3 regions of the Kosakonia oryzendophytica genome follow, and region 2 is predicted to be linked to each of the others. Evidence: predicted binding sites of a transcription regulator. Region 2 holds the regulator's gene; each other region holds the start of a gene.

Region 1 (9,846 bases), 1.6 Mb from region 2:
TGGGTCACATTACCTTTGGTGATTTGCAACAGCTTACGCAGGTAGTTAAGTTCAAACTGATTACGCGCTTCAACAAAGGTAGGCAACGCCGTGTTTTCCCCTTCCAGCGCCTGTTCAACCAGCGCATCGCTGATCACTGGAGAGGATGTCAGCGCCACGCACTGCTCAATCACGTTCACCAGTTGACGCACGTTACCCGGCCAGCTCGCGGTCATCAGCCGTTTCATGGCATCGGTGGAGAAAGCACGCACAAACGGTTTGTGGCGATCCGCTGCCTGACGCAGCAGATGGTTCGCCAGCAGCGGAATATCTTCCGCGCGCTCCGCCAGTGCCGGGATTTTGAGGTTCACAACATTCAGACGGTAGAACAAATCCTCACGAAACTCACCGCGCTCCATCGCTTTCGGCAGGTCGCGGTGGGTGGCGGAAATAATACGCACATTAATATCAATATCGCGGTTGCTGCCCAGCGGGCGGACTTTACGCTCCTGCAGCACACGCAGTAATTTCACCTGCAACGGAATTGGCATATCGCCAATTTCATCAAGAAACAGCGTACCGCCTTCCGCCGCCTGAAACAGCCCTTCGCGGCTACTGACCGCGCCGGTAAACGCCCCGCGCGCATGACCAAACAGTTCCGACTCCAGCAATTGCTCGGGTAATGCACCGCAGTTGATGGCGATAAACGCGCTTTTACTGCGAGGGCTGGCGTTGTGGATCGCCTGCGCGAGGATCTCCTTGCCGGTACCACTTTGCCCGTTGATCAGCACGCTGACATCGGACTGCGCCACCATTCGCGCCTGCTCCAGCAAGCGCAGCATGACCGGGCTACGGGTAACAATGCTTTCGCGCCACTGATCGTCAGCCGCCGGGCCGCTGTGTTCCAGCGCCTCATCAATGGCTTTGTATAACGCGTCTTTATCCACCGGTTTGGTAAGAAAGCTAAAGACGCCCTGCTGCGTGGCGGCTACCGCATCCGGTATTGAGCCATGCGCCGTCAGGATAATCACCGGCATGCCAGGCTGAACGCGCTGAATCTCAGCAAACAGCTGCATGCCATCCATTTCATCCATGCGCAGGTCGCTTATCACCAGATCGACCTTTTCCCGCGCCAGAATGCGCAATCCTTCCTGCCCGCTCTCGGCGGTGACAATGCTGTACCCCTCGCTGGTAAGACGCAACCCCAGCAGCTTCAGCAGGCCAGGGTCGTCATCCACCAGCAGTAAATGGGCAGGTTTGCGGCTTGTCATGGTTTTACATCCTCCTGATTCCCGTCATTTTTCGACGGGCGCGTGCTATCCGGCATATCGGCTGGCGCGGGCTTACGCGTGGAAAGACGCCGTTCAATATCGGTCAGCGTCTCCAGCTTGCGCGTGGTGGTTTCCAGTTGCTCACGTAAAAATTGCTGCTGCTGGCGCAACGTATCCAGCTCGCTATCGGTGGATTGTTGCAGTTTGCTGTAGCGACTGCGCTCTTCTGACAGTTGTAACTGCAACATTTCACTATCGCGCCAGAGCTGGAACAACGGGCGAACCTGCGCCGGGATAGTCGGGCTTACAGCGTCCAGCCGGGTAGTGTAATCACGCCGTTCAAGCGGTGTGATTTTAGCGCTGGAGAGCAAAATGCCACGCCGGAACGTGGCAGCCCAGTTATCATCCGTCCAGGAGCGCGCTTCAGCACGGGCCACTGCCGGGGCCAGACGCTGTGCGCAATCCATCGCTCGCAGCCAGTAAAGCGGGTTGGTGTCGACATGCGGGCCCGACAATAGCCAGATGTCATCACAGTCTGTTGAGAGAAAATCCGCCAGTTGGTGCTCAGGGAGTCGTTCTTCCTGGCCATTATGGATAGCGCTTTGCGGCTTTTGCGCCACGCATCCGGCCAGCAACAGGCAAGGAAACGCACGAAGCCATTTATTGCGCGGTGACACCGCGTTAATTACGCGGGAAAAAACATGCGACATACTTACCAGGTCCAGGTTCATTTAATCTCTTTTACCGGCACATTGAGCGGTAACTCAATACGGAAACAGACATCGGCTTCGCTATCGGTTGCCAGATAGAGTTCGCCCTGCATACGACGAATACAATCTCTGGCAATACTAAGCCCTAACCCACTGCCTTTTACCGCCCCTTTTCGTTGATGGCTGCCCTGAAAAAAGGGCTCGAAGATCATGCTGCGTTCTGCTTCAGGGATAGGCGTACCGGTATTTGTCACGTCTATAAAGAGCCGCGCGCCGGCAATATAGCTGTGCAGATAAATGTTACCGGATTCAGCACCATAGTGCACAGCGTTAGAGTAGAGATTATCCAGCACGCTCATCAGTAACATTGGTTCAGCCTGACAGGTGGCCGCATCGAGCGTGACCCCGGTATGCATCATTTTAGCTCGCGCCGGCAAACTGTGAGCAGAGATAACCATGTCCACCAGCGGTGCGATCTCAACCTCTTCCAGCTCAACCGCGCCGTCGGCAAGCTTGCGGTTATAGTCGAGGAGTTGCTCAATAAGTTTTTGCAGGTTGCGACTGCTGGCATCGAGGATCTCAACCACCTCTTTCTGTTCCGCGGTCAGCGGCCCCACCACTTCATCGGCAAGCAACTCCGTTCCTTCGCGCATACTGGCGAGGGGGGTTTTAAGCTCATGTGACAAATGACGTAAAAACTGATGGCGCTGCGACTCCAGCCACGCCAGCCTTTCACTGAGCCAGATAATGCGTTCGCCCACATAGCGCAGCTCGCGCGGGCCTTTAAACACCACAGTATGGCCAAGCGATCGCCCTTCCCCCAGCCGGTTGATCATCCGTTCAATCCCCTTCACCGGACCGATGATCATTCGGGTAAACAGCAGCACCAGCCCGAGACTGACCATAAACAACACCAGCGCCTGCCAGCCAAAAAACTGGCCGCGTTCGGCGATTTCCAGTTGTAATTGCTGACCACGGGAGAACACGACCGCACGGGTAGATTGCACCATTTCGGTGTTTGCGGCGGCAAAGGCTTCCAGCCGCTCGGAGGCTGAAGCGGAAGGACCGCTGTTTTTACACTGCAATTGGGCAAGGTCGTTCAGATCCTGGCGTAGCGCCTGGTAGAGCTTATCATCCGGCAGCACGCCCGCATGGGCATCCAGCATTTCACTGTAGCGTTTACGCTGATTCTGATACACCCGCGCCAGCGTGGCATCGTCGAGCACGCAATACTGGCGGTAACTGCGCTCCATTTCCAACGCTGCGTTGGTCATGGCTTCGCTGCGACGCGCGTCAATGAGCGTTGTGCGGTTGGTTTGTAGTGCCTGGGCGCTGAGGGCATTCAGGCTTTGCCACGCCTGCCAGGCCAGTACCAGCAGCGGTAATAAAATCAACAGAAACGCCATCATCACCAACTGGCGTAGCGAGCGGGGGAAAACAAGCCAACGTTTCAACGCAATGCTCTCGCAAGAATAGATACAGGGATGCTAACTGAGTAACGCGCCGGGGGAAAGCCAGAAACAACAAAGCCGGGCATAAGCCCGGCTCTGTTATGAAATTAGGCGGTGCCTAACTCGACGTTTCGCCCGAAGCCTGATAAAGCAAAGCAATTATCAGCAGGTGGACGGCAGGCACCTTTAAGTGCGTCATTCGAAGTTTATGTAGCACGTCCCGAAGGGGCTGACATAAGAAAGATGAATGAGCCACTGCTTAGTATTATGCACATATTATGCCAATGCACAAACAAATAATTTAAATCATTGATTATAATTGATTTTATATTTACCACACGCAACGGCAAGATGTTTGTTTTTTCATCTCACTGTCGCTGTTTAACAACACTCTAATAGCGTTTAAAATAATTACTTATAATTCATATAATTAAATGTCGCCATTTAGAGACACAAAAGAAAAGCCATTGTCGGGAAATGCCGACACTTTTCAACAGGTAATAAAAAAGCCTCCGCCAGAAAGGCCGGAGGCTTTATACGCTTCTCGCGAATTTAACCCAACTGTTTACGGGCGTTACGGAAAATACGCATCCACGGGCTATCTTCACCCCAGTTCTCCGGATGCCAGGAGTTAGACACCGTACGGAATACACGCTCCGGATGCGGCATCATGATCGTCACGCGGCCGCTTTCATTCGTGACCGCCGTAATGCCGTTCGGCGAGCCGTTCGGGTTCGCCGGGTAAGTCTGCGTCACCTTGCCGAAGTTATCGACATAACGCAGCGCCACCAGTCCTTTGCTTTCAAGCGCAGCCAGGTGCGCATCATCGCGCACTTCCACACGACCTTCACCGTGAGATACGGCGATGGGCATTTGCGATCCCACCATGCCGCCGAGCAACAATGACGGGCTCTGCGTCACTTCCACCAGGCTGAAACGCGCTTCGAAACGATCGGAGTGGTTACGCACAAAGCGTGGCCACAGTTCGCTACCCGGGATCAGTTCGCGCAGGTTGGACATCATCTGGCAGCCATTGCATACGCCCAGCGCCAGCGTCTGCGGACGGTGGAAGAAGGTTTCGAACTCGTCGCGTACACGGTCGTTAAACAGGATCGATTTCGCCCAGCCTTCGCCCGCGCCCAGCACATCACCGTAAGAGAAGCCGCCACAAGCGACCAGCGCATGGACGTTTTCCAGCCCGGAGCGCCCGGCCAGGAGGTCGCTCATATGCACATCGATTGCATCAAAACCTGCGCGGTGGAACGCGGCCGCCATCTCAACATGTGAGTTGACGCCCTGCTCGCGCAGTACCGCCACTTTCGGGCGCGCGCCAGTGGCAATAAACGGCGCAGCGATATCTTCGTTAATATCGAACGACAGTTTTACATTCAGCCCTGGATCGTTGTCATTGGCTTTCGCGTCATGCTCCTGATCCGCACACTCCGGGTTATCACGCAGGCGCTGCATCTGCCAGGTGGTTTCCGCCCACCACATACGAAGCGTGGTGCGGCTTTCACTGAACACTGCCTGACCATCAGCTTCAATGACAAAGCGATCGCCGGAGACAGCATTTCCCAGATAATGAACACAATCGCCCAGACCGTATGTCGCCAGCACGCTTTCCACCGCTTCGCGGTCGCCCGCACGCACCTGGATAACCGCGCCCAGCTCTTCATTAAACAACGCCGCCAGACGATCGCCTCCCAGGGAAGCGATATTCACATTTACACCGCAGTGCCCCGTAAAGGCCATTTCCGCCAGCGTCACCAGCAGACCGCCGTCGGAACGATCGTGGTAAGCCAGCAATTTGCCCGCCGCAACCAGCGCCTGGATGGCATCATAGAAGCCTTTCAGTTGCTCAACGTTACGTACATCGGCGGGCTTGTCGCCCAGTTGACGATAAACCTGCGCCAACGCCGTTGCGCCCAACGCATTGTTGCCGTTACCCAGATCGATAAGCAACAGGGCGTTATCTTCGGTGGAGAGTTGCGGCGTTACTGTATGACGTACATCTTCAACGCGCGCAAAGGCCGTGATCACCAGCGACAGCGGCGAAGTCATCTCACGCTGTTCATTTCCTTCCTGCCAGCGGGTTTTCATCGACATGGAATCTTTGCCCACCGGAATGGTCAGTCCCAATGCAGGGCAAAGCTCTTCACCCACCGCTTTCACTGCCGCGTACAGGCCTGCGTCTTCGCCAGGATGCCCTGCCGCCGCCATCCAGTTTGCGGACAGCTTAATGCGTTTGATGTCGCCAATCTGCGTTGCCGCGATATTGGTCAATGCTTCCCCCACGGCCAGACGCGCGGAAGCCGCAAAGTCCAGCAGCGCAACCGGCGCACGTTCACCCAGCGCCATCGCTTCACCATAGTAGCTATCGAGGCTGGCAGTAGTCACCGCACAGTTCGCTACCGGGATCTGCCACGGCCCGACCATCTGATCGCGGGCGACCATACCGGTCACCGTGCGGTCGCCAATGGTCACGAGGAAGGTTTTTTCCGCCACGGTCGGCAAATGCAGCACGCGATTCACTGCGTCTGCAACCGAAATGCCCTGTGTCGTAAATGCATCGCCGGTCGCCTGACGGGTCTCAACGTTGCGGGTCATCTTCGGCGTTTTGCCTAACAGCACATCCAGCGGCATGTCGATCGGTTGATCGTTAAAATGGTTGTCGTTCAGCGTCAGGTGCTGCGCTTCGGTCGCTTCGCCAATCATCGCATAAGGCGCGCGTTCGCGGCGACACAGCTCATCAAACAGCGCCAGTTGATCGGCGGCAACCGCCAACACATAGCGTTCCTGCGATTCGTTACACCAGATCTCCAGCGGGCTCATACCCGGCTCATCGCTGAGAATGTCACGCAGTTCAAAACGACCGCCGCGACCACCATCGCTGACCAGCTCAGGCATGGCATTGGACAGACCGCCCGCGCCCACGTCATGAATAAAGAGGATCGGGTTGGCATCGCCCAGTTGCCAGCAACGGTCAATCACCTCCTGGCAACGACGCTCCATTTCCGGGTTGTCGCGCTGAACTGAGGCAAAATCCAGATCCGCATCAGACTGACCAGACGCCATAGAGGATGCTGCGCCGCCCCCCAGGCCGATATTCATCGCCGGGCCACCAAGGACGATCAGTTTCGCACCTACGGTGATCTCGCCTTTTTGTACGTGATCGGCACGAATGTTACCGATCCCGCCCGCCAGCATGATCGGTTTGTGGTAGCCGCGCAGCTCTTCGCCGTTATGGCTATTCACTTTCTCTTCATAGGTACGGAAATAGCCGTTCAGCGCCGGGCGACCAAATTCGTTGTTAAACGCCGCGCCGCCCAGTGGGCCATCGGTCATAATATCCAGCGCGGTAACGATACGCTCAGGCTTACCAAAATCTTCTTCCCACGGTTGTTCAAAGCCCGGAATACGCAGGTTGGAAACGGAGAAACCCACCAGGCCCGCTTTCGGCTTCGCGCCACGACCGGTTGCCCCTTCGTCACGGATCTCACCGCCGGATCCGGTCGCAGCCCCCGGCCACGGAGAGATCGCCGTCGGGTGGTTATGTGTTTCCACCTTCATCAGAATATGCGCCGGTTCTTGATGGTAATCGTAACGGCCTTCACCGCGATCGGCGAAGAAGCGGCCAACAGCTGAACCTTCCATCACGGCGGCGTTGTCTTTATACGCAGACAGGACGAAATCCGGCGTTTTCTCGAAGGTGTTTTTGATCATTTTAAACAATGACTTCGGCTGCGGCTTGCCATCAATCACCCAGTCGGCGTTGAAGATTTTGTGGCGGCAGTGCTCGGAGTTCGCCTGGGCGAACATATAGAGTTCGATATCGTTCGGGTTGCGCCCCAGACGGGTAAAGGCGTCTTGCAGATAGTCGATTTCATCGTCTGCTAATGCCAGGCCAAGACGCAGGTTGGCGTCGATCAGCGCCTGGCGGCCTTCACCCAGTAAGTCGACGCTTTGTACCGGTGCCGGCTGATGGTGTTCAAACAGGCGCTCAGCATCCGCCTGTGAGGTGAATACGCTCTCCATCATGCGATCATGCAGTTCTGCTGCGATCTGAGCCCACTGGGCGTCCGTCAGGCCATCGGCGTCTACATAGTACGCAACGCCGCGTTCAAGGCGGTTGATCTTATTAAGGCCGCAGTTGTGCGCAATATCGGTAGCTTTGGAAGACCAGGGAGAGATGGTGCCAGGACGAGGAGTGACGAGCAGTAAGGTTCCGGTTGGGGTATGGCTGCTCAGGCTCGGGCCATATTTCAACAGGCGCTGGAGCCGGGCGTACTCTTCTTCGGTCAGGGTGTCGTTCAGATCAGCGAAGTGAGCGTACTCGGCGTAAATATTACTGACCGGGAGGTTGGCCGCCTGAAAACGCGCCAGCAGTTTGTTGATACGAAAAGCGGACAATGCAGGCGAACCACGCAGAATTTCCATCATAAGTCTCTCGTCTTCGATTACGAAGCGTCGGGGACGCTTTAAGTGTGCACCAGGGGAAAACGGGCGTCATTATAGAGAATCCTGAGCGCCTACGAAACCGTTTGCGTCGAAATAAAATCAGCCCGGATTTTTGACAATAGCTGCCGCCGACCACTCTAATTAGTTGCCAACTGGCGTTTTGTTGCGCAAAATGCCGCTCAATCACAGACAAACCTTGTTGTTATCATGACGGCCATCTGCTGAGGCAAAGTACGGCGCAGAGAATTAACTGATTGAAAAAATTTAAGATTAATTATCTGCTCATCGGCATTGTCACCCTGCTGCTGGCAGCGGCCCTGTGGCCATCCATTCCCTGGTTCGGCAAAGCCGATAACCGCATCGCGGCAATCAAAGCCCGCGGGGAATTGCGCGTCAGCACCATTGCCACACCGCTCACCTATACCCGTATTGACGGAAAATCCTACGGTCTCGATTACGATCTGGCGCAGCATTTCGCCGACTATCTGGGTGTGAAGCTCAAAGTCACCGTCCGCCAGAATATCAGCCAGCTCTTTGACGATCTCGATCATGATGATGCGGATATGCTCGCTGCAGGACTGGTGTACAACAGCGAACGCATCAAAAACTACCAGACCGGCCCGGTTTACTACTCCGTTTCTCAGCAACTGGTTTACCGGGTTGGCAGCCCTCGCCCGCGCACGCTGCAATCTGTTAACGCCAGCCAATTGACCGTTGCACCGGGGCAGGTGGTGATCGACGATCTTCGCGCCTTAAAAGAGAAAAAATACCCGGATTTAAGCTGGACGGTGGATGAGAAGCTCGGCACCAATGCGTTGATGGAACAGGTGCTGGAAGGCAAATTGAGTTACACCATTGCCGACTCGGTGGCGATAAGCCTGTTCCAGCGGGTGCACCCTGAGCTGGCTGTCGCACTGGATGTGACCGATGAACAGCCGGTCACCTGGTTCAGCAAGCGCGATGACGACAATACCCTTTCAGCCGCCATGCTGGATTTCTTCAATAATATGAATGAAGACGGTACCCTCGCACGGCTGGAGGAGAAGTATCTCGGGCATGGTGAAGACTTTGACTATGTGGATACGCGCACTTTCCTGCGCGCTGTCGATAGCGTACTGCCCGAGCTGCAACCGATGTTTGAGAAATATGCCCAGCAGATCGACTGGCGTCTGCTGGCAGCCATCTCCTATCAGGAGTCACACTGGGACGCCCAGGCCACCTCACCAACCGGGGTGCGCGGCCTGATGATGCTGACAAAAAATACGGCGCAAAGTTTAGGCCTAAGCGATCGTACCGATGCGGAACAGAGCATTAGCGGCGGCGCGCGCTACTTGCAGGATATGATGAGCAAAGTGCCGGACAGCGTACCGCAGGATGAGAAAATCTGGTTTGCGCTGGCGGCCTACAATATGGGCTATGCGCATATGCTGGATGCACGCGCGCTGACGGCAAAAACCAAAGGCAACCCCGATAGCTGGGCCGATGTAAAACAGCGTCTGCCGCTACTGAGCCAGAAACCCTGGTACAGCAAACTGACCTACGGCTACGCACGCGGGCATGAAGCATACGCTTATGTGGAGAACATCCGTAAGTATGAAATCAGCCTGGTCGGTTACCTGCTTGAGAAAGAGAAAGAAGCGGCCAAAGCGCTAAAGCTGGCAAAGAGTTACCCGGCGGTTTCTACGGATGAACTGAACCGCCCCGCCTACGGCATACTGCCTTTTAGCGCCTTTACCACCAGCGATCCTTTTCCGCGCAACCCGCTGCTGACGCCGGATACGTTGGTAAAAAACCCACTGAAAGTGAACCGATAAAGTGCTTTAACCGCCCGACTGCTCTTGTGAATCAGAGAGCGTTTTTTTCAGCGCTTTTTTCTCCTGCCGACGCTGGCGGAAAAAGTCGCTCAGCATTGCCGCACACTCATCGCGCAGCACCCCTTCGGTGATCGCCACCCGGTGGTTCATTCCCGGGTGATGC
Region 2 (9,846 bases):
AGATCCATAAATGTCAGCGACTGCTCATCCGGCGCCGTTGCCTCAGCCGACGATTTCAGGCGTAACGCCGGGATCATCAACACCAGCGTAATCACCAGCAGCGTGGCAAAGATTGCCTGCCAGCCGAGATGCGCAAGGATCCACGCGCCGAGCAGGGGGGCCAGCGCGGGTGTCAGCCCGACCAGCGGCATAATTGTGGCGAAAATACGGTTAACACGGTGTGACGGGTAATAATCCGTGACCAGCGCCTGCCAGCTTACTGTTGCGGCGCAAACCCCGACGGCCTGTACAAAACGCAGCACCAATAACAGCGTGGCGTCCCGCACCCATACTGTTCCCAGACAGCCCACAGCGAAAATCCCCAGGCCGGTTAACAGAATCGGTTTGCGCCCATAGCGATCCGATAACGGTCCCCACAGCAGTTGTGCAACGGCAAACCCGGCCAGAAACAGGCTCAATGTGGCGCTGACAACAGCGGAGGAGGTCTCTAAATCTTGCTGAATAGCGCTGAACGCGGGCAGGTACATATCGGTGGCTAAAAAGCCCAGCACGCTTAATCCCGCGAGCCAGACTAAAAATCCTTTGCCAGGTTGCATTGTGGTATCTCTTCTTTGTGCAGGTTATCAGGGTTGTCGAGTGTAAGGAGTGCATTCTCCCTTGTGAAACGCTAATATTTGCGCAATGGTTTCAAATTTTTTGCAGGCAGATTATGTGGTCAGAATATTCGCTGGAAGTGGTAGATGCTGTGGCGCGTAACGGCAGTTTTAGCGGCGCGGCTCAGGAGTTGCACCGCGTGCCTTCTGCTGTCAGCTACACCGTGAGGCAACTGGAGGAGTGGCTGGCGGTTCCACTGTTTGAACGGCGTCACCGCGATGTGGAGTTAACGCCCGCTGGCGTCTGGTTTTTGAAAGAAGGGCGTTCTGTTATCAAAAAAATGCAGGTCACCCGTCAACAGTGCCAGCAGATTGCGAATGGCTGGCGCGGGCAACTGGCGATTGCGGTGGACAACATTGTCAGACCCGAACGCACACGACAGCTGATCGTCGATTTTTATCGTCACTTTAGCGATGTGGAACTCCAGGTTTATCAGGAAGTGTTTAACGGCGTCTGGGATGCACTGGCCGACGGGCGTGTTGAACTGGCTATTGGTGCAACGCAGGCTATCCCGGTCGGTGGGCGCTATGCTTTTCGCGATATGGGAATGCTGAGCTGGAAGTGTGTGGTTTCCTGTCGGCATCCGCTGGCGGCGCTGCCGGGCCCATTAAGTGATGAGACGTTGCGTAACTGGCCCTCACTGATACAGGAAGATACATCACGCTCGTTACCAAAGCGCATTACCTGGCTGCTGGATAACCAGAAACGCGTGATAGTACCGGACTGGAAATCATCCGAAGCCTGTCTGTCTGCCGGGTTGTGCGTGGGAATGGTCCCGGCGCATTTTGCCAGGCCCTGGCTCGATCGCGGGGAGTGGGTGGCGCTGGAGCTGGAAAATCCCTTCCCAGATGCCGCTTGTTGCCTGACGTGGCAGCAGAACGAGGCATCACCTGCACTGAACTGGCTTCTTGAGTACCTGGGGGACAGTGAAACGCTGAATCGGGAATGGTTGCGGGAGCCGGAATAAGGGCTCCCGCAAAAGGGGATTAACGGCGGTAGTCGCGGAACGGACCATCGGCGACTGAGCGACGCTCGATCAGACGCGGATGCACTTCAATGGATTGCGACTCTTCGCGTTTATTCACAATACGGTCAAGCAGCATGGTAAACGCAGTTTCACCCAGCGAATCTTTCGGCTGGTGTATTGTGGTCAGTGACGGCGTGAAGAAGCGGGAGTTACGCACATTGTCATACCCGATCACCGAAATATCCTGTGGGACGCGTAATCCCATCTCGTCGGCCGCACACAGCGCACCCATGGCCATAATATCGCCGCCGCAGAAAACGGCTGTCGGGCGATGCGTCTGTGCAAGGATCTGCTGCATGGCGCGATAACCAGACTCAGGTTCAAAGTCGCCCTGGACAATCCAGCTTTCCGGTACGGAAATGGTGGCTTCTTCCATTGCTTTCATAAAGCCGGCGAGACGGCCCGCGCCGGTGTTGCGCTCAAGCGGACCCGGGATCACACCGATATCGCGGTGGCCGCGTTCGATCAGATAACGCCCGGCCATATAACCGCCTTCAAAGGCGTTATCGATCACCGTGTCAGTAAAGTCGGCTTTGGCTTCGCCCCAGTCCATAACGACCATCGGGATATGGCGATACTCTTCCAGCATGCTCAGTAGGGATTCCGGATACTCGGAACACATTACCAGCAGACCATCAACACGCTTTTGCGCCATCATCGACAAGTAAGCGCGCTGTTTTTCCAGGTTATTCCAGGCATTACCAAGAATCAGGGTGTAGCCTTTCTGGAAGCACTTCTTCTCAACAGCCTCAATGATTTCGGCAAAGTAGGCTGCTTCGCTGCTGGTGGCCAGCAGGCCGATCGATTTGGTGTGATTCACCTTCAGGCTGCGCGCCACGGCGCTCGGTGAATAATGCAGCTCTTTGATCGCCGCCCACACAGCATTGCGCGTCTCTTCGGCGACAAAACGTGTTTTGTTAATTACGTGTGATACGGTTGTGGTGGAAACGTTTGCTCGCTTCGCTACGTCTTTGATCGTTGCCATCAGATGTCACTCCAGACCATATCTCAAGCTCCTGATAATACATAAGGTAAACGTTTGCCTTCAATCACCCTGTACCCATGAATGGGGGTGCGGTACGCCGGGAAAAAGACACTGGACGTCAGGAGGGGAGTCAATGGCCGGTACGCTAATAAATTTAGCGTCGAATTTTGTCTGATCTTGAGCAAAAGGGGAAGTGATAAAACATCTGACACGCTAATTCCTGCAAGATTTTTACGTTTATTTGTGCAAAAATGCGCTATCTCACTTTTTGTGTGGAAATTAAAACGGAGAAAATTGATGAGCACCGACCTGAAGTATTCACTGTTCACTACCGTCATCGTGCTGGGTCTGATCGTTTTCGGCGCCCTGACTGCTGCACTGCATTGATTCTGCGCGAGGGGGAACCGGGTTCCCCCTCCGTTTTCATCCCCGCCATTGTTATCAATTTTGCAATACTCTTTTGTCATTCCGCTAACTGCTGTTTTTTGTGATTGATGTCATACTTTTGACTTCTGCGACAGTGTCCCGAATCGACACGGCTTTTCCGGAGTCAGTTTATGAAAATGAATTTCCCTTTGCTTGCCCTGGCGATTGGCGCCTTTGGCATCGGTACGACCGAGTTCTCCCCGATGGGATTACTGCCGGTGATTGCCCGCGGCGTTGACGTTTCTATCCCGGCGGCGGGGATGCTGATTAGCGCCTATGCTGTCGGCGTAATGGTCGGTGCGCCGTTAATGACCTTACTGCTTTCTCATCGCGGCAGACGCAACGCGCTGATTTTTTTGATGGCGATTTTTACGCTGGGTAATGTGTTGTCGGCGATTGCACCGAATTACGCCACCCTGATGCTGGCGCGTATCGTCACCAGTCTCAATCACGGGGCATTCTTTGGCCTGGGATCGGTGGTTGCTGCAAGCGTTGTTGCCAAAGAAAAACAAGCCAGCGCCGTCGCCACCATGTTTATGGGGCTAACCATCGCCAATATCGGTGGGGTGCCGGCTGCGACCTGGCTGGGTGAAACCATTGGCTGGCGCATGTCGTTTATGGCAACTGCGGCACTGGGCATTGTCGCCATGCTGAGTCTGTTCTTCTCACTGCCGAAAGGCGGCACCGGAGAACGCCCTGAGGTGCGTAAAGAGCTGGCGGTGCTGATGCGCCCGCAGGTCTTGTCTGCACTGCTGACCACAGTATTAGGGGCAGGGGCGATGTTCACGCTGTATACCTACATTTCACCGGTTCTGCGGACCATCACAGATGCGACGCCTGTCTTTATTACGGCAATGCTGGTGCTGATTGGCGTTGGGTTCTCCATCGGCAACTATCTTGGCGGTAAACTGGCGGACCGTTCTGTGACCGGAACACTTAAAGGCTTTTTGGTGCTGTTGATTGCCATCATGCTGGCTATCCCGTTTCTTGCACAAAGCGCGATCGGCGCGGCTATCAGTATGGTGGTCTGGGGCGCAGCGACTTTCGCCGTGGTGCCGCCGTTGCAGATGCGAGTCATGCGCGTGGCACATGAAGCACCGGGTCTGTCCTCTTCCGTGAACATTGGTGCATTTAACCTGGGGAACGCATTGGGTGCCGCAGCCGGTGGGGCAGTCATATCCGGTGGTCTGGGTTACAGCTTTGTGCCGGTGATGGGGGCGATTATCGCCGGTCTTGGCCTGTTGGTGGTGCTCTCTTCGGGCCGTACTCAGCCGGAACGTGCCTGCACAGCAGCAGAATAATAATCAGGAGGGGGTTCCCCCTCCTGGTGAGATTTACGCAGCGAGATTTTTCGCCACAAAGTCCCAGTTTACCAGCGCCCAGAAGTGCTCCAGATAGTTCGGACGGGCGTTACGGTAATCGATGTAATAGGCATGTTCCCAGACATCAACGGTCAGCAACGGCGTGGCATCCGTCGTTAGCGGTGTACCGGCGTTCGATGTTGACACAATCGCCAGTTCGCCATCAGCCTTCTTCACCAGCCATGTCCAGCCCGCACCAAAGTTTTTGACCGCCGCGTCGGTAAACTGCGCTTTGAATTCAGCGAAGCTACCGAATGACTTCGCAATAGCAGAAGCCAGCGCGCCTGTCGGTTCGCCACCCGCGTTCGGGGCGAGACAGTGCCAGTAGAAAGTGTGGTTCCAGACCTGCGCGGCATTGTTAAACACGCCGCCTTCGCTGCTCTTCACGATCGCTTCCAGGGATTTGCCTTCGAAGGCAGTGCCTTTGATCAGGTTATTAAGGTTGGTGACATAGGCCTGATGGTGCTTACCATAGTGGTAGTCCAGTGTTTCAGCCGAGATATGCGGCGCCAGGGCGTCTTTTGCATACGGTAATGCAGGTAATTCGAACGACATTGCTACTCTCCTTCATTATTTTAATACACCCAATAGCCCTACTGAGTGTATGGATAGAGTAGCAAATAGAAAGGGGTGGCAAAAGAGAGAGTTACCTGCCACAGAAGCGGCAGGTAACAGGATTAACGAATGGTTTTCGGTGTAACCACGCGGCGGGCACCGACGTAGTGACGCTGCCAGTAGTCTTCACTGAGCGAGGTAACCTGAATATCCTGGCCGCTGCGCGGTGACTGGATAAACTTGCCGTTACCTACGTAAACACCAACGTGGTCCGCTGTGCCGCGACCCTGGGTGCGGAAAAAGACCAAATCACCGCTTTCCAGTTCTGCGACATTCACCGGCGAGGCATCACGCAGGTGATACATCTCATTTGCCGTACGTGGAATGCGGAATTTCACCAAATCTTTATAGGCGTAATAGACCAGTCCACTGCAGTCGAAACCTGTATTGGGAGAGGTGCCGCCCCAGTGATATGGCTTGCCAATCTGATTCATCAGTTTGGACATGGCGGTTTTCTGCGCTTTTTGGATACGGACTTTGTGCACATCGGCAAGAGCAGCCGTCTTAGTGCTTTTGACTTTAACGCAGTGCGGTTTGTGGCCTTTACGCGGCGTACATTTTTCGGTCCAGGTTACAGCAGCGGTTTTGGTCTGGCTGGATTTATTACGACGCGTAGAGAGTTGGCTGGCTTTACTGCTGGTGGTGACTTTCTTCGTTGCCGGAGATTTTTTGGTCTCCGTCGTTTTTTTGTTCGTTATTTTGTTCGTTGTTTTGGTTTCTGCGTTGCGACTGTTTTTCTTTGATGTCTTTTGCGATGTGGTTTTTTTCTTACGTTCGGATGCTTTCGCCAGATGCGATTTTTGCACGGCCGACGCTCGCGCCTGTTCAGAGGCGTTAGCCAATGGCGTGAAAGAAAGCGTGGTGAACAACAAAGCACAGAGCGTGATCGAAGATTTTGGTATTCGCGCCACTGAGCAATCCCCTGTTAGAGCAGGCATTTAACAATGCGTGCGTATGATTTCAAAACCCGTCGATTCTAATCCATAAAAAGCACAAAAGTTAAGAGTGTTTTTGCATCTATAGCTGCGTTTCGTTAGCAAGCGCAAAAAAAAGCAGCAAAACGTTTCTATGGCGGTTAAGAGTTAAGCAACCGGCGGAATCTGAATTGTGTTAAGTCACATTTTGGAGGCAACTTTACAGGTATGGACGTAAAATCGTAACCAGTGAACAAAATGTTATTTTCGGTTGGCTCTCTGAACCGTTACACTATCCACCATCTGCCGTAGAAGTTGAAGGAAGCAAGACAATGAGCACTACACTTGAAAAAATCCAGCGCCAGATCGCTGAAAACCCGATTCTGCTGTACATGAAAGGCTCTCCGAAGCTGCCAAGCTGCGGCTTCTCCGCTCAGGCTGTACAGGCGCTGTCTGCCTGTGGTGAACGTTTCGCTTATGTGGATATTCTGCAGAACCCGGATATCCGCGCTGAACTGCCGAAGTATGCGAACTGGCCAACCTTCCCGCAACTGTGGGTGGAAGGTGAACTGGTTGGCGGCTGCGACATCCTGATTGAGATGTATCAACGTGGTGAGTTGCAGACGCTGATCAAAGAAGCGGCCGCTAAGCATAAGGGCGAGCAGGGCGCGGAGTAAGCCGCTCGCGGTTAACGTTGCTAAAAGGGTTCATGTTTCAACATGAACCCTTTTTACTGTCAAAAGGTGTATACCAGCCCTGCGGTCGTTAGCATATTATAACTTTCAATACCGCCACCATTTTTATAGTCTGCATTTATATTTTGACGATAGTTATTAACGTTAACGTCAGTCTTCTTATTTGTCACCCGATTCCAGGTTCCCTCAATATAGAGTTTCATATTCTCCGTGACGTAATAACCTACGCTTGCAGCAAGTGAAAAAAAGTTCTGTTCTCTTGCTTTATCAGTAAACGTCAGGTCTCTGAGATAATGCTCATCATTTCCTGTGGTTCGCGCCCAGGCGCTATATTTAAGTGTTCCGGAAAATTCAATATCGCTATAACGATAGCGTCCGGTCAGACCGACATAGGGGATCTGGTAGTGTTGCTTATAGCCGATATTGATTTCATTGGGATCAAAGGAACCGGTGTGGGCACCATTATTATAGCTGTAGCTTCCACCTCTACTGTGAAAGCTGATGCGGTTCTCCTGATACCCCACCATTACTCCCAGACGCCATCCGGGGGTGTTAAACATCCAGCCTTTCACATTCACATCAAATTGATTGGAAAAGTTAAGTCGCGTGTCAGGGTGCGAGCTGTGATCGGTCCACGAATCCTGCACAGCGTTTTGCCAGTCGTAATCATTCATGTGGCTGTTTCCACTGGAAAAGGTTGACCAGCCTGATGCGCCTAATGAGAACCACCGCATGGCGTCCCATTCCAGAGCCCCCTGAACGACAGCAGCATTGCGGTAACGCCAGTCGAGTTGGCTAAGTTTTCGCCCACCTTGATTGGGCGAGTAAACCCTTTCATGGGTCAGGCCGCTCAGGGTACCCACATTAATCCCGGCAGAAACCCGATCCCAGTTAAACACGCGATTTTGCATTTCGGCAGAAGCCGGAAAAGCCATAGGGATAAAAAACAGAGCAAGAATAATATTGAGCTTGTGCATTATTTCACCTTCATCAAAATATATTAAGCGGGTCTTTCTGTGCTCACCATGAAATAAATTACAAATAACCCATTATTACGCGTTGGGTTAATTCATTCATAATTAATATATGTGTTTTTTACAGCGTTCAGGTGCGCCAAAATATCATCGGCTGCCTTAATAATATTTTTATGCCGCTAAGTGAAATGAGATAATTAATCTGCCAAAGGTGAATGGCGAGTTTTTTCAGGATGTCGAGGGAGGGTTTTGTGGTGTTTTTATCTGTTAATAATGGATAAGTTGGTAGAAAAAGAATGTGAAGGGAGTGTTTAAGAAAACGATATACGTTTATCTAATTTCGATTGACCGCGTTAATAACCGGTCACTGAATGCAACCGGCATAGAATATTTCTGGTATTTATGGTTGAGGATCTTCAGCCAACGGTAATGGCCAACCGCCAAGACGTTTCCAGCGGTTGACTATTTCACAAAACAGGAGGGCGGTTTGGGCGGTGTCATACAGGGCGGAGTGCGCCTGTGTGGCGTCAAAGGCAATGCCCGCAGCGGCACAGGCTTTAGAGAGGACCGTCTGCCCCAGCGCCAGCCCACTCAGTGAAGCGGTATCAAAGGTGACAAACGGATGGAAGGGGTTGCGTTTCAGTGATGCCCGCTCGGCAGCGGCCATCATGAAGCTGTGATCAAAAGTGGCGTTATGGGCCACCATAATCGCACGGTTACATCCCTGGTCTTTAATGCCCTTACGCACCAATTTAAAAATCGCGTGCAGCGCATCGTGTTCACTCACCGCGCCGCGCAGCGGGTTAGTTGGATCGATACCGTTAAACGCCAGTGCTTCCGGTTGCAGGTTCGCCCCTTCAAATGGCTCAACATGGAAATGCAGCGTACTGTCAGGCATCAACCAGCCTTGTTCGTCCATTTTTAAGGTAATGGCGGCGACTTCCAGTAGCGCGTCGGTTTTGGCGTTAAACCCTGCGGTTTCAACATCGATGACAACAGGGTAAAAGCCGCGAAAACGGTCGCACAGACCAGTAAGTTGAGCGTTATCGGACATCAGGATCTCTTGAGACGGAAAAAGGGCAGCGCATTATGGCAAATTTTAGGAAGGGATGTAAAACAACGGGCGCAAAGCGCGCCCGGCAGTATTAATTGCCTAAACCGTGGCCGGCATCTTTCTCTTCGATCAGCTCGATCTTGTATCCATCCGGATCTTCAACAAAGGCGATAACCGTGGTGCCGCCTTTGACCGGACCTGCTTCACGTGTCACGTTGCCGCCGTTTTTGCGGATCGCTTCACAGGCTTCTGCGGCGTTTGGCACGCTCAGGGCAATGTGACCATAGGCTGTCCCCAGTTCATAGCTGTCCACACCCCAGTTATAGGTCAGCTCAATCACGGCTTCTTCAGTTTCCGGGCCGTAACCCACAAACGCCAGCGAATATTTGTATTCCGGGTTTTCACTGGTACGCAGTAACGTCATGCCCAGCACGTTGGTGTAGAAATCGATGGAGCGTTGCAGGTCGCCGACGCGCAGCATAGTGTGAAGTAAGCGCATAATGTCCTCTTTTTAAATGGTTTACCGTTCCGGTCAGAAACACTGTTTTAGTATAGCGGCGGAAAGCCGCCGCTATCAATGAACAATCAGAGGATCACAGCACGGGGTAATCGGTGTAGCCTTCAGCGCCGCCGCCATAGAAGGTTTCCGGGCGCTGTGGGTTCAGTTCGGCTTTCAGTTGCAGGCGTTTCACCAGATCAGGGTTGGCGATGTAGGCGCGACCAAAGGCGACTGCATCAATCAGACCTTTTCCGATCAGGTCTTCGGCTTTCTCTACGGTGTAAGCGCCAGCGCCGATGATTGGACCGTGGAAGCGTGCGCGCACTTTCTCACGGAATGCATCCGTATAAGGCTGACCGCCAGCCCAGTCTGGTTCGGACATATGCAGGTAGGCGATACCGCGTTTACCCAGTTCTTCAATGAGATACAGCGCATCGGCTTCTTCGTTCGGGCCATTGTCGGTATTCTGGAAAGAACCGATAGGCGAGACACGGATACCAATTCTGTCAGCGCTCCACTCTTTGCTCACGGCATCCACAACTTCCAACACCAGGCGGGCGCGATTTTCCACGCTGCCGCCGTACTGATCTGTACGGTGGTTTGCAGAAGGCGACAGGAACTGATGCAGTAAATAACCATGAG
Region 3 (9,846 bases), 2.5 Mb from region 2:
GCAAGAAAGGCTCAAAGCGAAGAAATAAGCCGGTCAGAAAAAGCGGAATTACGTCCATAGTGGGGGAGTCAGCATTGTCATCCCCCTTTCCCCGCCACTACACTGAGTAAGAGAGATTCACGCAACGCTAAAAGATACAGGGACTTAATTATGCTGTGGTCATTTATTGCTGTCTGTTTATCCGCCTGGTTGTATGTCGACGCCTCCTACCGCGGCCCGGCCTGGCAGCGTTGGGTTTTCAAACCCGTTACCTTACTTCTCCTGTTGTTGCTGGCCTGGCAAGCCCCGATGTTCGATGCCATCAGCTACCTTGTGCTGGCGGGTCTGTGCGCTTCACTGGTCGGGGATGCGCTGACGCTTCTGCCACGGCAAAAAATGCTCTACGCCATTGGGGCATTTTTCCTTGCTCATCTGCTTTATACCATCTACTTCGCCAGCCAAATGACGCTCTCCTTCTTCTGGCCATTGCCGCTGGTGTTGCTGGTGATTGGCGCACTGCTGGTGGCGGTGATTTGGACGCGGCTGGAAGAGTTGCGCCTACCGGTGCTCACCTTTATTGCCATGACGTTAGTGATGGTCTGGCTGGCGGGTGAACTGTGGTTCTTCCGTCCGACAAGCCCTGCGCTGTCTGCATTTGTTGGTGCCACGCTGCTGCTGCTCGGCAATGTGGTCTGGCTGGGCAGCCACTACCGTAAGCGCTTTAGCGCCGATAACGCTATTGCGTCCGCTTGCTACTTCGCCGGGCATTTTCTGATCGTTCGCTCTCTGTATATTTAAAAAGCTTGACTCTGGAGTCGACTCCAGAGTGCATACTCTGGTTAATGAGAAAATTATCATTAACCGGAGGATGCAATGCCGACCCCCACACCGCAGCCTGAACCGAAAAAAGCCCCGCAGTTCGCGGCGGTCAAACTGCGCCCGATGCCGGAAAAACCGCAACCGTGTTGTGCCGACGAAACCTGCGAAAACACCGTTGCTGCCCCGGTGAGCGCCGAAGGTGAGCGTTATAGCTGGCAGGTCTCCGGTATGGATTGTGCCGCCTGTGCCCGTAAAGTGGAAAACGCCGTACGCCAGCTTGATGGCATCGGCCTGGTGCAGGTTGCCTTCGCCACAGAAAAACTCACTGTCGTGGCTAACCGTGATGTACGTACACAGGTCGAACAGGCGGTACAGCAGGCGGGTTATCAGTTGCGAGGCGAACACAGTGCGCCGGAAGCGCCTCCTTCGAGCCTGCGCGAAAACCTGCCGCTGCTCCTGTTGATCGTCATGATGGCAATAAGCTGGTTGCTAGAGCAGTTCAACCATCCGCTCGGCCAGGCCGCATTTATCGCCACTACGCTTGTTGGCCTGTGGCCTATCGCCCGTCAGGCGCTGCGCTTGATGAAAAGCGGTTCCTGGTTCGCCATCGAAACGTTAATGAGCGTCGCCGCCATCGGTGCGCTGTTTATTGGTGCCACTGCCGAAGCCGCCATGGTGCTGATGCTGTTTTTAATTGGCGAGCGCCTTGAAGGCTGGGCTGCCAGCCGCGCACGCCGTGGCGTCAGCGCATTGATGGCGCTGAAACCGGACACCGCAACCCGCCTGCGCAACGGTGAACGTCAGACGGTGGCAGCCAGCGAACTGCAACCCGGCGATACGATTGAAGTCCCTGCTGGTGGTCGTTTACCGGCGGATGGCCGTTTGCTGTCTTCGTTTGCCAGCTTTGATGAAAGCGCACTCACCGGTGAATCCGTACCGGTTGAACGCGCCAGCGGCGAGGCGGTTCCCGCCGGGGCGACCAGCGTTGATCGGCTGGTCACGCTGGAAGTGGTTTCCCGACCCGGTGAAAGCGCCATTGACCGTATCCTGAAACTGATTGAAGAAGCGGAAGAGCGTCGCGCGCCGATTGAACGCTTTATCGATCGCTTTAGTCGCCTCTACACGCCTGTGATAATGGGAGTTGCACTGCTGGTCGCCCTCCTGCCTCCGTTACTGTTTTCCGCGCCCTGGCTGGAGTGGATCTACAAAAGTCTGGCGCTGTTGCTGATTGGCTGCCCCTGCGCACTGGTGATCTCCACCCCGGCGGCGATTACCTCCGGCCTTGCAGCAGCGGCTCGACGCGGTGCACTGATCAAAGGCGGCGCAGCGCTGGAGCAACTGGGCAGCATCCGCCAGATTGCTTTTGATAAGACCGGTACGCTGACCATCGGGAAACCGCAGGTCGCCGCGTTAAACCCGCTGAGCGGGTGCAGCGAAGAGGAACTGTTAACACTGAGCGCCGCTGTTGAACAAGGCTCCACCCACCCGCTGGCGCAGGCCATCGTGCAGGAAGCTCAGCGTCGCCAGCTCGCCATTCCCGATGCGCAGGCGCAGCGCGCTCTGGCCGGGAAAGGTATTGAGGCCGAAGTAAACGGGCGCACCATCCACATCAGCGCGCCGGACAAACTCGCCGCAGGCATGCTGGACAGCGCGTTACTGGCGCAGATTAATCGCCAGGAAAGCCACGGTCAGACGGTGGTTGTGGTACAGCGTGACGGAGAAGTGATAGGGACGCTGGCATTGCAGGATACGCTGCGTGACGACGCCAAAGAAGCCATAGCCGCGCTCCATGCGTTAGGGGTACAAGGCGTGATCCTCACCGGCGATAACCCGCGTGCAGCGGCGGCGATTGCCGGGGAATTAGCACTGGATTTCCGCGCCGGGCTGCTGCCGGAAGATAAAGTCAGCGTCGTACAAACATTAAACCAGCATGCGCCGCTGGCGATGGTGGGCGATGGTATTAACGACGCGCCGGCAATGAAAGCCGCCGCCATTGGCATTGCAATGGGTAGCGGCACAGACGTCGCACTGGAAACTGCCGATGCAGCATTAACCCATAACCGATTGACCGGTCTTGGTCAGATGATCCGCCTGGCGCGCGCCACACACAGCAATATCCGGCAGAACATCGCCATGGCGCTGGGACTGAAGGCCATATTCCTGGTGACGACGCTGCTGGGAATAACGGGATTGTGGCTGGCGGTGCTGGCGGATACGGGCGCGACGGTGCTGGTGACCGCCAACGCCCTGCGCCTGTTGCGCCGCAAAGATTAGTGGCTTTTACGCACTACATAGCGGTACGGCAGCGTCTCGGTTTGCCCGGCGACCAGCTCATGTTCCATAAAACGGCAAAAGCCGGGAATATCGCGGGTGGTTGCCGGATCGTCGGCAATAATCAGTAATGTTTCGCCAACCTGCATGTTGCGTACGGTTTTGCGCACCATCATTACCGGCTCCGGACAGCGCAGGCCCTGAGCGTCCAGCGTATGGTCGGCAGTGGTAAACGGATCGGTCATTTTCATCTCACAACGGAAAAAACCGCATTAGTTTACGCTGCCTTTTTTGTGACGCAAGCAAGGTTAACGATTGCGTTAAAAATAGCCATTGCATCCGGTGATGATTGCAGTATCATGCGGCGGCTCTGTTTGACAGAGCATAAAAAGTACTGGGTTCCCTCACCCCATTTACCAAAAAGGTCACAATATGACGCAATTTTCGCACTCGCAGCGCATGAAGGCGCTGTTCTGGCTTTCGCTTTTTCACCTGCTGGTGATCATCTCCAGTAACTATCTGGTCCAGTTGCCGGTTGCCATTTTTGGTTTCCACACCACCTGGGGCGCATTCAGTTTCCCGTTTATCTTCCTGGCGACGGATTTAACCGTACGCATTTTCGGCGCGCCCCTCGCACGGCGGATTATCTTCGCAGTGATGGTTCCGGCGTTGCTGGCTTCGTATGTGATCTCCTCCCTGTTCTATATGGGTTCCTGGCAGGGCTTTGGTGCACTCGCCCACTTCAATCTGTTTGTGGCGCGTATCGCCACCGCCAGTTTTATGGCCTATGCGCTGGGTCAGATTCTTGATGTACACGTATTTAACCGCCTGCGTCAGAACCGTCGCTGGTGGTTGGCGCCTGCCGCATCAACCGTTTTTGGCAACGCCAGCGACACCGTTGCATTCTTCTTTATTGCCTTCTGGCACAGCCCGGATACGTTTATGGCGCAGCACTGGATGGAAATCGCGCTGGTGGACTACGGCTTCAAAGTGATTATCAGCATCGCGTTCTTCCTGCCGATGTACGGTGTGCTTTTGAATATGTTGCTGAAAAGACTGGCAGACAAATCTGAAATTCCCGCATTACAGGCCAGCTAAAGGTACGGCTTATCAGTTATGATAAGATGCACTGATGAGCCGTTATGGCTGTTTATTGAAAGGATGAAGTCAATGCGGAATCTGGTGAAATATGTCGGTATTGGCCTGCTGGTAATGGGGCTGGCGGCCTGTGATAACAGCGACAGCAAAAAACCTGTTCAGGGCGCCGCCGCTGAAAGCAACGCCAACGGTCAGCCCGTCACGCTGCTCGACGGCAAACTCAGCTTCTCGCTTCCGGCAGATATGACCGATCAGAGTGGCAAACTGGGTACACAGGCTAACAATATGCACGTCTACTCCGACGCTACCGGGCAAAAAGCCGTGATTGTGATTGTGGGCGACAACACGCAGGAAGATCTCGCCGCACTGGCGAAACGCCTGGAAGATCAGCAGCGCAGCCGCGATCCGCAACTGCAAGTGGTGACCAATAAATCCATTGAGTTGAAAGGCCAGCCCCTGCAACAGCTCGATAGCATTATCTCCGCCAAAGGTCAGACTGCATGGTCTTCTGTGGTACTGGGTAAGGTCGATAATAAACTGCTGACCCTGCAGGTGACGCTGCCGGCGGACAACCAGCAGCAAGCGCAAACCGCGGCAGAAAACATTATCAATACCATCGTGGTGAATTAACACCGCGCCAGAAATGAAAAAAGGAACCTTCGGGTTCCTTTTTTATTGCGGATCTCCGTGATACCAGGCATTACTCCAATGTTGGACGTAACTTCAATCGCCACGCCAGCAGTAGCGCTATCGCCACCAGTCCAGCCGCCGCCAGATAAATCATTGAGACCCCGGACCAGGCCATCAACAACCCTGCCAGCGGCCCGGTAATACCGAGCGACAAATCCATAAACACCGTATAGGTGGCCAGTGCAGAACCCTGGTTATGCTGCGGTACGGCTTTCACCGCCACCACACCAAGTGCAGGGAAGACCAGTGAGAAACCCGCGCCAGCAAGGAAGACGCCAAGCTTCGCCATCCACGGATCCGCCGCCAGCCCTACCAGCACCAGGCCGATGGTTTCCACCGCAAAGCAGATCATCGCCACATTCAACCCGCCGAAGCGGTTAATGCCGTTCGGAAACAGCAGACGCGTGCCCACAAACGCAACACTGAACAGTGTCAGGGCGAAGGCCGCCCCTTCCCAGCCCTGCGCATCGTAATAAAGGGTAATAAAAGTGGCGATAACACCGAAGCCCGCAGAGCCCAGCGCCAATGCCAGGCCATACACCCACACGCGGCCCAGTACGGCGCGAAACGGCAACGGTTTGCCTTTACTGGCTTTCACTGCCGGGCGCGGCAGCGCCAGCAAAATCGCCAACAGCGCCACCCCCATAATGGTGAGTGATAACCCGGCTAAACCACCATAGCGATAACAGAGCACTCCAAGCGGGGCACCAAGCGCCATCGCACCGTACGTCGCAATGCCATTCCAGGAAATAACGCGCCCAATATGTACAGAGCCAACCACACCGACGCCCCACAAAGTGGCTCCGGTTCCGGCAAAGCTCTGGCCGATCCCCAAAATGACACGCCCGAGGCACAGCAACACCAGGCTAAGGATACCGGCATGGCTGCTACCCATCCCCGCTAACATGTAGCTCAGTCCACTCAGAAACGCGCCGCACAGGCCAAACACCACCACCTTTTTCGGCCCCAGCGCATCGGCATAACGCCCGGCATGCGGTCGGCTAAGCAGCGTAGCGAAGTATTGTAAACTGATGACCAAACCGGCCCAGAAGGCGCTATACCCCATAACATCATGGACATAGCCAGGCAACACGGCCAGCGGCAGGCCGATAGTGAGGTAGCTTGCGAAGTTAAAAATAACGACGGACAAAATCCGCAGATTAAGACGCCATCCGCTAAGCGCCGATTCAGCGGCGTTTTCAGGCATGAGAGTGAAATCCAGATATTTACAACAGTGTTTCACTATTACCACGTCAGCGCACAGAAATCAGCATTCACTTTAAGAATATCGTCGTCAGGCGAAGACCTTACAAGGCACTACACTTGAACAGGCAAAATGACATAAGGACGTACATATGACATATCCTCAGCCTGATCAGGCGGGTTTACATATTCTCTTAAAACTGGCTGCGCTGGTGGTGATCCTCGCCGGTATCCATGCTGCCGCCGATATTATCGTGCAACTTTTACTGGCGCTCTTTTTTGCCATCGTACTCAACCCGTTAGTCCGCTGGTTTATCCGCCGGAAACTGTCGCGCCCGGTCGCTATCGCCATCGTCGTTCTGGTTATGCTGATCGTCCTCACCGCGCTGGTCGGCGTGCTGGCCGCGTCGATAAACGACTTTATGACCCTGTTGCCAAAATATAACCGCGAATTAACGCGCAAATTCCTCGATCTGCAGCAAATGGTACCGTTCCTCAACCTGCATATGTCGCCGGAACGCATGCTGCAACGGATGGATTCCGATCGCGTGATGACGTTTGCCACCACGATGATGACCCAACTCTCCAACGCCATGGCCAGCATCCTCCTGCTGGTAATGACCGTCGTATTTATGCTCTTTGAAGTCCGCCATGTGCCTTATAAACTGCGTTTCGCGCTGCACAACCCGCAGATCCACATTGCCGGACTGCACCGGGCGCTGAAGGGCGTGTCGCACTATCTGGCACTGAAAACCTTGCTCAGTTTATGGACCGGGGTCATTGTCTGGCTGGGTTTGGTACTGCTGGATGTGCAATTCGCATTGATGTGGGGAGTACTGGCGTTTTTACTCAACTATGTTCCCAATATTGGCTCCGTGATCTCCGCTATTCCGCCCATGCTCCAGGCATTACTTTTTAATGGCGTTTACGAATGCCTGCTGGTGGGTGCGCTCTTTCTGGTCGTGCATATGATCATCGGCAATATCCTGGAGCCCCGTATGATGGGCCACCGCCTTGGCATGTCGACGCTGGTGGTATTTTTATCATTATTAATCTGGGGCTGGCTGCTCGGCCCGGTAGGAATGCTGTTGTCGGTTCCCCTCACCAGCGTATGTAAAATCTGGATGGAGACCACCACCGGGGGGAGCAAACTGGCTATTTTGCTCGGGCCAGGCAGACCTAAAAGCCGCTTGCCAGGATAAATGACCTACCAACGGGGGTAGTTTTATATTTATCTTATTAACGTTAAAGTAAAGAAAATAATTGCGCCTGCTTTATTGCAGGCGTTTTAACGATAAACAATGCACCACTTAAAACGCCTGGAATTTACCTTAAGCTAATTAAATAAATATAACAATTTTATAACCAGAATAATTACCCGCATCAGAATCAAGCTAACAGCCTGTAATACATACGATTAGTAATATATAACCATTGATATCCTCTTATCATTATGGTTGCACTGTACACAATGATATTTTATTATTCGCCCACCCCGACTGACTCCACAAAATTTGGCAATATGCTTATAAAAAGCCGGGCAGCAGTATCACTCACTTTAAAAAAACCCAATATTCGCAAACAAAAATGGCAATCTGCACCGTTTTTATTGGCAGTATTTTCCATTTTCATCATGGCGTTGGATTAATTCCAGAAAGTAAGTGTGTCTTCAATCTTAAATTATTTGATACGGAGTTCTCATGAAGAAGATTGTTCAATTCCTGGCAGTGATTGCCGTAGCCGGAGCACTGGCAGGTTGTGCGCGTACCGCTATTGTGCAAAATATCGACGCCCCGGTCAGCGCAGGTCACACTCAATCTCAGGTGCGCGCCGCTATTCTGAAAGCGGGTCAACAACGTCAGTGGGTTATGAACGATGCTGGCCCAGGCGTTATCACAGGTCGTCTGGATAACCGCGGCCACGTTGCCGAAATTCGTATTACTTACGCTGCAGACAGCTACTCCATTAACTACGCAAACAGCCTGAACCTGAAAGCGTCTGATGGTCGAATCCATAAAAAATACAACACTTGGGTGAACACCCTCGATAAACAAATTCAGCAGAATTTGGCTTCAGGCGCCGCGCTTTAATTGCCATCCTGTCTAAAGTCGGGCTGGTAACGGTCCGATAATCCTGATGCATTTAATAAGGTTGTATACGCCATGTATGAACAGGATCCGTTCAGCGCGCTCGAAGCAATAGCGGAAGCGCAGCGTATTGCTTTTGCCCCGATGCTATTCCAGACGGCAGTTTGTCTGCGTAAGTTTGGGTTGCTGGATTTTCTCGATAAGCAAGGAAATCAGGGCGCAACCCTTGATGAAATTGTTCTCGGGAGCGAAGCCGATGAATATGCCGCGAGTGTATTACTCGACATGGCGCTTAGTGGACGAATTATCACGCGCAGTGCAAATCGTTTTTATCTTGCCAAAGTCGGACACTTCCTGCTCCATGATACAATGACGCGTGTGAATATGGATTTTTCGCAGGATGTTTGTTATCAGGGACTCTATTTCCTTGACGAGGCGCTAAAACAGGGAAAACCTGCGGGGCTGCGCGTGTTTGGCGAATGGCCGACCATTTACCCGGCATTATCGCAATTACCGAACCCGGCACGGGAAAGTTGGTTTGCTTTTGACCATTACTATTCCGATGCGGCGTTTAACGCAGCGTTACCGCATATATTCGCCAGCCAGCCGGCAAATCTGTACGATATAGGCGGTAATACCGGAAAGTGGGCAATCAGTTGCTGCAAATATGACGAAAACGTCGCGGTAACCTTGCTGGATCTGCCGGAGCAAATCGCCCTGGCGCAGCAAAACGTCAACGCAGCGGGACTCGCTTCGCGGATCGGCTTCCATGCAATTGATATGCTGGGTGACGCGCCGCTGCCCAACGCAGCGGATATCTGGTGGATGAGCCAGTTCCTGGACTGCTTCTCCCCGGAACAGATTGTTGGCATCTTAAGTAAGATAGCCCAGGTCATGAAACCGGATGCCAGACTGTGTGTGATGGAACTGTTCTGGGATGCGCAAAAATTTGATGCTGCGGCATTCAGTTTAAACGCAACGTCGTTGTACTTTACCTGTATGGCGAATGGCAACAGCCGTTTTTACAGCGCGGAGAATTTCCTGCGCTATCTCGACATGGCGGGCTTCGGCGTTGAAAAGCGCCTCGATAACCTCGGGGTGGGGCATACCTTATTGATATGTCATAAAAAATAAGAAAGGGCGGCGCCCGCGCCGCCATGATGCCCGAAACGGCATCACTGGATATCACGTTTTTTCGCGGACGCGCGTTTGATGAAATTTGCACTCAAGATTACCGACTGGCAGGCTCGTGCGCCGGGATTAAGTGAAGCGGCGCAGTGGCGGGAATGGTCACAAAACCTCGACGCTATCGATCCGGCGTTACCCCAGGCAAAATTGACCGCACTGCCCATGATGACCGCGCGTCGTCTCAGCTCAGGCAGTCGGCTGGCCGTTGAATGCGGCATCACGCTGCTGCGCCAGCATCAGGTAGAGGCCGTGGTCTTTACCAGCCGCCACGGTGAGCTGGAGCGTAACTTCCGCATTCTGCAAGCGCTGGCGATGGGGCAGGATCTCTAGCCGACCGATTTCGCGATGTCGGTGCACAACTCGGCTGTGGGGAACCTCACTATTGCTGCCCAACAACCTATCGTCTCCTCTTCGCTTTCCGCCGGGCTGGATACCTTCCAGCAGGGGCTATGTGAAGTCATCTGCTTTTTGCAGGCGGGTTATCAGCGCGTACTGATGGTGGATTTCGATG

What was found. The regulator PurR, encoded in region 2, represses purine synthesis genes. The targets are predictions, from matches to a motif close to CANGCAAACGTTTGCNTG.
Region 1: the regulator PurR is predicted to act here: its motif matches at 7,942-7,959, upstream of purL (phosphoribosylformylglycinamidine synthase).
Region 3: the regulator PurR is predicted to act here: its motif matches at 3,374-3,391, upstream of tusA (sulfurtransferase TusA).

The regions. Positions count from the first base shown of each region.
Region 1 covers NZ_CP115659.1:1,308,192-1,318,037, reverse strand. The annotation lists gene glrR (two-component system response regulator GlrR) at 1-1,250, opposite strand, end outside; gene qseG (two-component system QseEF-associated lipoprotein QseG) at 1,247-1,981, opposite strand; gene qseE (two component system sensor histidine kinase QseE/GlrK) at 1,978-3,414, opposite strand; gene purL (phosphoribosylformylglycinamidine synthase) at 3,964-7,851, opposite strand; gene mltF (membrane-bound lytic murein transglycosylase MltF) at 8,124-9,683, shown strand; gene tadA (tRNA adenosine(34) deaminase TadA) at 9,690-9,846, opposite strand, start outside.
Region 2 covers NZ_CP115659.1:2,871,597-2,881,442, reverse strand. The annotation lists gene punC (purine nucleoside transporter PunC) at 1-596, opposite strand, end outside; partial or broken gene punR (DNA-binding transcriptional activator PunR) at 710-1,644, shown strand; gene purR (HTH-type transcriptional repressor PurR) at 1,641-2,666, opposite strand; gene cydH (cytochrome bd-I oxidase subunit CydH) at 2,964-3,053, shown strand; gene O9K67_RS13895 (MFS transporter) at 3,224-4,393, shown strand; gene sodB (superoxide dismutase [Fe]) at 4,427-5,008, opposite strand; gene O9K67_RS13885 (C40 family peptidase) at 5,131-5,979, opposite strand; gene O9K67_RS13880 (Grx4 family monothiol glutaredoxin) at 6,315-6,659, shown strand; gene O9K67_RS13875 (omptin family outer membrane protease) at 6,719-7,654, opposite strand; gene rnt (ribonuclease T) at 8,052-8,705, opposite strand; gene gloA (lactoylglutathione lyase) at 8,797-9,204, opposite strand; gene nemA (alkene reductase) at 9,299-9,846, opposite strand, start outside.
Region 3 covers NZ_CP115659.1:359,547-369,392, reverse strand. The annotation lists gene O9K67_RS01700 (DUF1145 family protein) at 1-28, shown strand, start outside; gene O9K67_RS01695 (lysoplasmalogenase) at 151-777, shown strand; gene zntA (Zn(II)/Cd(II)/Pb(II) translocating P-type ATPase ZntA) at 853-3,072, shown strand; gene tusA (sulfurtransferase TusA) at 3,069-3,314, opposite strand; gene O9K67_RS01680 (7-cyano-7-deazaguanine/7-aminomethyl-7-deazaguanine transporter) at 3,502-4,167, shown strand; gene O9K67_RS01675 (DcrB family lipoprotein) at 4,240-4,797, shown strand; gene O9K67_RS01670 (MFS transporter) at 4,868-6,100, opposite strand; gene O9K67_RS01665 (AI-2E family transporter) at 6,213-7,262, shown strand; gene O9K67_RS01660 (hypothetical protein) at 7,761-8,150, shown strand; gene O9K67_RS01655 (methyltransferase) at 8,223-9,281, shown strand; partial or broken gene O9K67_RS01650 (beta-ketoacyl synthase chain length factor) at 9,360-9,846, shown strand, end outside.